2 linked regions of the Syntrophobacter fumaroxidans MPOB genome follow. The protein of the gene in region 1 interacts with the protein of each later gene in a pairwise test. Links are inferred from orthologs where the notes say so. Each region holds a gene or a part of one and is shown in the gene's direction. Other genes may lie near its edges.

The links. The genes of interacting proteins can lie anywhere in the genome.
Region 2: the proteins of SFUM_RS20275 (region 1) and SFUM_RS12365 interact in binary tests that used the Escherichia coli proteins (3 or more experiments, as listed by UniProt). The link is inferred for Syntrophobacter fumaroxidans MPOB from one-to-one orthologs.

Annotation. Positions count from the first base shown.
Region 1 is NC_008554.1:4,786,057-4,790,414, reverse strand. What follows is about bases 885-3,758. They hold SFUM_RS20275 (electron transfer flavoprotein subunit beta/FixA family protein), read left to right. Parts: upstream 885-1,871; coding sequence 1,872-2,645; downstream 2,646-3,758. Other genes in these bases: SFUM_RS20265 (adenine nucleotide alpha hydrolase family protein), read left to right, coding at 3,631-3,758; SFUM_RS20270 (electron transfer flavoprotein subunit alpha/FixB family protein), read left to right, coding at 2,661-3,620; SFUM_RS20280 (acyl-CoA dehydrogenase), read left to right, coding at 885-1,850. Also shown: SFUM_RS20285 (4-hydroxyphenylacetate 3-hydroxylase N-terminal domain-containing protein), read left to right, coding at 1-566; more of SFUM_RS20280, read left to right, coding at 711-884; more of SFUM_RS20265, read left to right, coding at 3,759-4,358. UniProt on the Escherichia coli protein: Required for anaerobic carnitine reduction. May bring reductant to CaiA.
Region 2 is NC_008554.1:2,950,498-2,954,239, forward strand. The notes cover bases 1-3,000. They hold SFUM_RS12365 (ATP-binding cassette domain-containing protein), read left to right. Parts: upstream 1-600; coding sequence 601-2,400; downstream 2,401-3,000. Other genes in these bases: SFUM_RS12360 (HlyD family secretion protein), read left to right, coding at 1-601; SFUM_RS12370 (ABC transporter permease), read left to right, coding at 2,397-3,000. Also shown: more of SFUM_RS12370, read left to right, coding at 3,001-3,560; SFUM_RS12375 (ABC transporter permease), read left to right, coding at 3,570-3,742. UniProt on the Escherichia coli protein: Part of the ABC transporter complex YbhFSR that could be involved in efflux of cefoperazone. Probably responsible for energy coupling to the transport system.

The DNA of each region.
Region 1 (4,358 bases):
GGCAGGGGGACGTGATGATCGGGGCGGGGGCGTTGATGGCCCGCACCAACGGTCTGGCGGCGGCAACCTTCAGCGCCAAGATGGTGGAAATGGCCGTGAACAACGAAACGACGTATTGCATGGGCATCGGCGCCATGGCCCTGGGCAAGAAGGGACCTGGAGGAATGTGGGTGGCGGATTCGCTCACGGCTCACACCAACAAGGTGCACGTGGCGACGCTCCCCTACGAGACCAAGCGACTGTGCCAGGACATCGGAGGCGGGGTGGTGGAAACCGGATGTTTTCCATCCTCCAAAGATTTCAACGACCCCAAGTACGGTCACCTGGTGCGCAAGGCGCTGCAGGCCAGCGCGAAGTTCAGCGCGGAGACGAGGGCGCGGGCGGCCCGGCTCTCGGAATGGCTGACCCTGGGGGCGGGAGTGCCGGGCTGCATGCACGGCGGAGGCTCGCCCGACGGGGCGAAGCTGGTGGTCAGGGCCTTCACGCCGGTCAATGAATTCGCCGACTACGCGCGCAAAATCGCGGGCATCACCGAGGAAGTGCCCGAACCCGAAAAGAAGAAATAGCGGGATCGGCCGGAAAAGAACCGAAGGGATTGTACCACTCGGGCGGGGCGCAGTGCAGCGCCGCCCCGCCCGCAGTCCTCAATGTCCGGGTTGAAGGGTTGTCCCGTCAACGTTTCGGAATCCAATTACCGAGGGGAGCGGATCATGCATTTCAAACTGACGGAAGAACAGGAACTGGTGAGGGCCGGAGTCCGGGAGTTTTGTCAAAAGTACGTGGAGCCCATCGCCGAGGAAGTGGACATGGAGCCGCGTTTTCCGATGGAAAACATCAAGCGCCTGGCCGAGCAGGACTGGTGCGGCATTCCCTACCCGACGCAGTACGGGGGGGCGGGGGCCGACTACCTGACCTACACGATTGTGGTCGAAGAGCTATCGCGGGCGTGCGCGGCAACGGGATTCACTCTCGAATGCCAGACCTCTCTGGCGAGCTTTCCCCTGTTCAAGTTCGGGACCGAGGAGCAGAAGCAAAAGTGGCTGACCCCGCTGTGCAAGGGGCAGATTCTGGGCTCGTTTGCGCTGACCGAACCGGGGGCGGGCACGGATGTGGCCGCGGGGAGCACGACCGCGGTGCTCGACGGAGACTCCTATGTGTTGAACGGCACGAAGATGTTCATTTCCAACGCACCGGTGGCGGGGGTGTTCATCATTTTTGCGAGCACGGACAAGTCCAAGGGGCCCAAGGGTCTGAGCGCGTTCATTGTGCCGGCGGACACGTCGGGGATCAAGCCCGGGGAGCACTTGAACAAGATGGGGATCCGCGGGGCGCTGACCTCCGAGGTGGTCTTGAAAAACTGTCGTATTCCGAAGGGGAACCTGCTGGGAGGAGAAGGCCAGGGGTTCAAGATCGCCATGATGACCCTGGACGGCGGGCGCATCGGGATCGCGGCGCAGGCGTTGGGGATCGCTCAGGCGGCCCTGGATGAGTCCATTCACTATTCCAAGGAGCGGGTCCAGTTCGGAAAGCCCATCAGCTCCTTCCAGGCCATCCAGTGGATGCTGGCCGACATGGCCACGGAGGTCGAGGCCTCGCGGTTTCTGACCTACCACGCCGCCTGGTGTTACGACCAGGGGCTGCCCTACAGCAAGGAGGCGGCCATGGCCAAGCTGCACGCGGCGGAGACGGCGGCGCGGCAGACCAACCGGGCGATCCAGATCCACGGGGGCATCGGGTTCATCAAGGGTCACAAGGTGGAGCGGCTGTACCGCGACGCCAAGATCACCGAGATCTACGAGGGCACCTCGGAGGTCATGCGCATGGTGATCTCGGGCAGTATTCTGCGCTGATGGAAACGGGAAGGGCAAGCCATGCTCAAGGTTATCGCGTGCTTCAAATGGGTAATCGACGAGGCGGACATCCGGGTGGACGCCCCCAACCGCAAGCTGCTCCTGGAACGCGCGGCTTTTAAGATCAGCCCCTACGACCGCAACGCGGTGGAGGAGGCGATGCGCCTGCAGGAACAGCACGGAGCGAGCGTGACGGCCGTGACGGTGGCTCCGGCCTCGGCAAAGAACTGCCTCAAGGACGTTCTTTCCCGGGGTCCGGACCGGGCCGTTTTCGTCAACGATCCATCTTTTGCCGACCTGGAACCGGCCCGGACGACCGGATTGCTGGCCGCAGCCATCGGATCGTTTGTCGAGTTCGACCTGATCCTGTGCGGGGAAGGCTCAAGCGATCTGTACGCACAGCAAGTGGGGCCCGCCCTCGCCGAGAAGCTTGGCATCGCGTGCGCAACCTACGTGAACAAGCTCACGTACGTGGAGGGGGAGAACAGGGTAATCGCCGAACGCAAGCTCGAGGAGGGCATCGAGGTGGTGTCCGTCCCGCTGCCCGGGCTGATCACGGTTTTGCCGGACATCAACACGCCGCGCATTCCGAGCCTGAAACAGGTCCTGGGAGCGGCCAAAAAGCCGGTGGAACAGCTCACGCCGGAGCGGCTGGGAGGCATGCCGGCCGAACGGTTGAAGACCATGGGGGTGGTCGCGGCCACGATGGAACGCAAGCGCCTGAGATTCGGGGCGGGAGCCGAGGAGATTCGCTCGGTGGTCGACGCTCTCTTGAAGGAAGGCGCGATCGGTTGAAGGAGTGGTGAGAAAATGGCAGGAATCTGGGTTTTCGCCGAAGGAGCCGAGCACACCCTGGAGCTTTTGTGCGCGGGGAGGAAGGTGGCCGAACAGCTGGGCGTGCATCCGGTCGCGTTTGCCCCGGACGAGGAGCTTGCGCGGCGCTACCTGGCGCACGGCGCGCGGGAGGTGTTCGTGCTGCCGGGGCTCGCCCCGGACCAGGGACTGGAAGCCTATGTCCCCGTTCTGGCGCAGGCGGCCGCACAAGAGGAACCGGACGTGATCCTGATCGGGGCCACGCAGCGGGGCAAGGAAATGGCCGCGCGGCTTTCGGCGCGGCTCGATACGGGGCTGTGCAGCAACTGCGCGGGGTTCGAGGTGGACGCGGGGAGCGGGCGCCTGGTCATGGAACGGCTGATGTACGGAGGCGCGGGGGTGCAGAAGGTGGTTTGCACCACGCGCCCGCAAATGGCCACGATTGCGGCGCGGGCGTTCGAGCCGGCCCCGGCCGGCGAGGACGACGCAAAAGGAACCATCCGCTCGCTGGCCGCAGCGCCCTCCTCGCCCGTCAAGGTGCTCCATCGCACGCCCGCGGCGCGAGGGAGCGTGGACGTCACGGAGGCCAAGATCGTGGTCTGCGTGGGCCGCGGGATCGAGAAGAAGGAGGATGTGAAGCTTGCCCGCGACCTTGCGGACGCCCTCGGGGGCGAGCTCGCCTGTTCGCGGCCCGTCGCCGAGGAGTTGCGCTGGCTGCCCGAGGAGGTCTACCTGGGCATCTCGGGCAAAAAGATCAAACCGCAGCTCTACGTGGGAGTGGGTGTGTCCGGCCAGATCCAGCACGTGACCGGAATCCGGGACAGCAGGGTGATCCTTGCCATCAACAAGGATGAAAACGCGCCCATCTTCGAGGCCGCCGATTACGGCATCGTGGGGGACCTCTACCAGGTCGTCCCGATCCTCATCGACGAGCTCAAGAAAACCCTGAAACACTGAGGCGGGCACCATGCGCTATCCGATCGAAGGCAGATTTGCGGCGATCATTGTGGGCCCGGGAGCTCCGGGAATCACGGCCGCCTTCTTCCTGGCCAAGGAGGGCTGCCAGGTCGTCTTTGTCGATAAGGGGGCGGTTTCGAACGGCAATGTGCTCGGCGGCCGGGCAAGCGAATGGCCCGGGTGGCGGTCTCCGCCCGAGCGGGGTCCACACACGGCCGGGAACCGGCCCGTTTCCGAGCGTCACATCACCCTGGTGAGCGGCAGGCGCAGCGTTTGCGTGAGCTGTCCCGACATTGTCCGGGTGACGTCCCCTTACTATTTCAGGGCGGACAGTACGCGCACCGAAGACCGCCAGGTGTTCGTGGTTGGAGGTACGCCGCGCGGCCGGAAGCTCATCACCCACATCGCGGCTCACCTCGACGTGTCGTTCCAGGGAGACTGCGAGAGTTTTCAATTCGATGGGAGCCTCGCATTTTCGCTTCTGCAACACCTGCTCTTCGGAGGGGGTGAAGTGCGCAGGATCATCTGCACCGCACCGCCACGGATTGCAGGCGTCGCCCTTAACGGCGCGGTGTGCCGGCCCTTCACCCGGGACCGGACCGACCCTGCGACGCAATTCGCTTCATTTTCCCGTCCTGTGTGTGACGGTGCGCGAGATACGGCGACGGCCGGAAACCTGCTCCGCCGCAAAAAAACCGGAACACTTCGGAAAGCACGGCAGGCCGGTGATGCCGAAGG
Region 2 (3,742 bases), 1.8 Mb from region 1 along the record:
AGAAGCGGAAACGGCCAGGTACAACGCGGAAACGGCACAGGCGCAACACAAGTCGGCTCAGGAAACACTGGCGCTTGCCCTGGAAGGGCCGCGCATCGAGGACGTCGAATCCGCCAAGGCAACGTTGCAGGCGCTCGAAGCGGAATACGCCCTGGCCTTGAAGCAGCTTGCCGACGCCTCTCTGTACGCTCCGGCGGACGGCATCATCCAGAACCGAATCCTGGAACCCGGCGATATGGTCACGCCCCAAAAACCGGTTTACACCCTCGCCCTGACGGAACCTCTGTGGGTCCGGGCCTACGCTTCCGAATCGGACCTCGGCAAGCTCCGGCCCGGCATGATTGCCGAGGTGACCACGGACAGTTACCCGGGCAAGCGTTACCGCGGATGGATCGGTTTCATCTCGCCCACGGCCCAGTTCACCCCCAAGACCGTGGAGACCCTGGAAATACGGACCAGTCTGGTGTACCAGGTGCGCGTCTTCGTCTGCAACCCGCAGGACGAGCTTCGGCTGGGAATGCCCGCCACCGTCACGGTCCCTTTGAACCGCGCCTCGACCCCGGAAAAATCCGTCCCCGAGGATCCCTGCAAGGAACCCTGATGCCCACAGGAGAGGCTCGACAGAGTGCGGGCATGACCTCACCGCTCACCGTCCTCGAAGTCAAGGACGTCACCAAGCACTTTCGCTCGGGCCGCCGGACGATCACGGCCCTGGACGGCGTGACGGTCGCGATGCGGAGCGGCCTTATCACGGGCCTCATCGGGCCCGACGGCGCGGGCAAGACGACCCTGATGCGGCTTGCCGCCGGCTTGCTCCTGGCGGACCGGGGCACGATCCGGGTCCTGGGCCTGGACGCCGCCGCGGAACCGTTGGCGGTCCAGGCCGCCATCGGATACATGCCTCAGCGTTTCGGACTCTACGAGGATCTCAGCGTCCAGGAAAACCTCGACCTGTATGCCGATCTTCAGGGCGTGACGCACCAGGAACGACCCGAGCGCTACCGGGAACTGATGCGCATGACTGGGCTTGCATCCTTTACCGGAAGGCTTGCGGGAGCGCTCTCGGGCGGCATGAAACAGAAACTGGGCCTTGCCTGTACTCTCGTGCGCCCCCCGCGGCTGCTCCTGCTCGACGAACCGACGGTGGGCGTGGACCCGGTTTCCCGGCGCGAGCTGTGGTCCATCGTGCACCGGCTGGTGAAGGAAGAGGGCATGAGCGTCCTTTTGAGCACGGCCTACCTGGATGAGGCCGAAAGGTGCAACGAGGTGATCGTGCTGCACGAAGGGCGTGTGCTGGGGCAGGCCCCCCCGAAGGAATTCAGCGCGAAGCTCAGCGGGCACGCTTACCAAGTGAGCGCTCCCGGGGCGCGCAAACGGAGCGTGCAGGCAAAGCTGGCCGCGGGTTCGGGAGTGGTGGACGCCGTGATCCAGGAGGAAAACGTGCGGCTGGTCATGGACTCGCAGACCTTTCCGGACATCGGGAGAATCCTCCCCGGCCTCCACGAAGTCTCGCTGCAGCCGGTTCCGTCCCGATTCGAGGACAGCTTCATCGCCATGCTCCGCACACGGCGTTCCGAGGAAGAGACCGGCAGGCGTCAAGGTTCGACGGCACCCGTCGTTGAACCGCAATCGCAGCCCACGGATTCCGTCATCGAGGTGCGCAACATCGAACGCCGCTTCGGCGATTTCTACGCGGTCAGGAACGTGAGCTTCGACGTGAATCGGGGAGAAGTCTTCGGGTTGCTCGGGGCCAACGGCGCAGGGAAGTCCACCACGTTCCGGATGCTTTGCGGCCTGCTTCCGGCAAGCGGGGGAAGCCTGCGCGTCGCCGGGCTCGACTTGCGCCGCGCCGCCGCCAACGCCCGTTCCCGGATCGGGTACATGTCGCAGAAGTTCTCCCTTTACGGCAGCTTGAGCGTGCTGCAGAATTTGCAGTTTTTCAGCAGCGTCTACGGCCTTTCGGGAACCGTGAGGACCGAGCGGATCGGGGAGGCACTCGAGCAGTTCGAACTGGGACGCGTGGCGGACACCGTCAGTGCCGATCTGCCGCTCGGCTACAAACAGCGCCTGGCGATGGCCTGCGCCGTCATGCACGCACCCGAGATCCTTTTCCTGGATGAACCGACTTCCGGCGTCGACCCGCTCGCCCGCCGCGAATTCTGGCACCGCATCAACCTGTTTGCCGAATCGGGAGTCACCGTGCTGGTGACCACACATTTCATGGAAGAGGCGGAATACTGCGACCGGCTGGCGATCATGGCGGCCGGTGAAATTCTGGCCCTCGGAACCCCTCGGGAAATCAGGGAAAAAGCTCGCTCCGCGGATCGCCCCACGCCCAGCATGGAAGATGCCTTCATCAGCCTCATAGAAAGCAAAGACCGGGACGGAGGCGCGGCATGAATGCGGTCGATACGGACACATTCCCGGACCGGTCGCCGCGCGGCGGCAAAAGCATGCGCCTTCGAGGGTTGATCCGCAAGGAGTTCCTCCAGATCGTGCGTGACCCGAGCAGTATCGGTATCGCCTTCCTGATGCCTCTGGTGCTGTTGTTCATATTCGGCTATGGGGTGTCCCTGGACGCCCGGGACGTTCCCATCGCCCTCGTGGTGGAACAACCGAACGCGGACACCTCAGCGCTGACCGGTTCCTTTTTCGGATCGCCCTACTTCAAGCCGGTCCCGATGTTCGGCATGCACGAAGCCGTGCGCGAGCTCATGTCCCACCGGGTGGACGGAATCGTTCATCTGCGCGAAGATTTTTCGAAACGGCTGCGGCAGCCGGGCGGAGCATCGATCCAGGTGATCGTCAACGGTATGGACGCCAACACGGCAAGGCTCATTGCAGGCTACGTGGAAGGCGCCTGGGGAGGCTGGCTGGAACGCCGGGCCGTCGAAACCGGGACGGTCCTGCCCATGCCCGTTCAGGTCGAACACCGGGTGTGGTTCAATCCCGAGATTCGGAGCCAGAACTTCCTGGTGCCGGGGCTGGTCGCCGTGATCATGGCCCTGATCGGGGCCTTGCTGACCGCGCTGGTGATTTCGCGCGAATGGGAACGGGGAACCATGGAAGCGCTCCTGATCAGCCCGGTTTCCATGGGTGAAATACTGCTCGGCAAGCTCATCCCCTATTTCCTGCTCGGCATGGGCGGAATGATTCTCTCGGTGGCCATGGCGGTATTCCTGTTCGACGTCCCTCTGCGCGGCTCGATCTGGGTGCTGTTCGTCACGTCTTCCCTGTTCCTCCTCGCCATGCTCGGCATGGGGTTGTTGATTTCGACCGTGGCCAAGAGTCAGTTCGTGGCAAGCCAGGCCGCCATCATCGGCACGTTTCTGCCGGCCTTCCTGCTCTCCGGCTTCATCTTCGATATCGGCAGCATGCCGCCGGTCGTCCGGACCATCACCAGGCTTTTCGCCGCGAGATATTTCGTGGCCATTCTCCAAACCCTCTTTCTCGCAGGCAACGTGTGGTCGGTGATCCTGCCGAACGCGTTTGCCCTGCTCGTGATGGCCGCCTTTTTCCTGGGGCTGACCCGGCGCAGATCCCGCAAGCGACTCGAATAGGAGACCGGCATGTGGAAAAGAATCCATGCCCTGACGATCAAGGAATTCCTGGCCCTGCTCAAAGACAGGAAAAGCAGGGTCGTGATCATCATCCCGCCGCTCATCCAGCTTTTCGTCTTCAGCTATGCCGCGACCTACGACCTGAAGGAAGTCCCGTTTGCCGTGTACAACGAAGACACCGG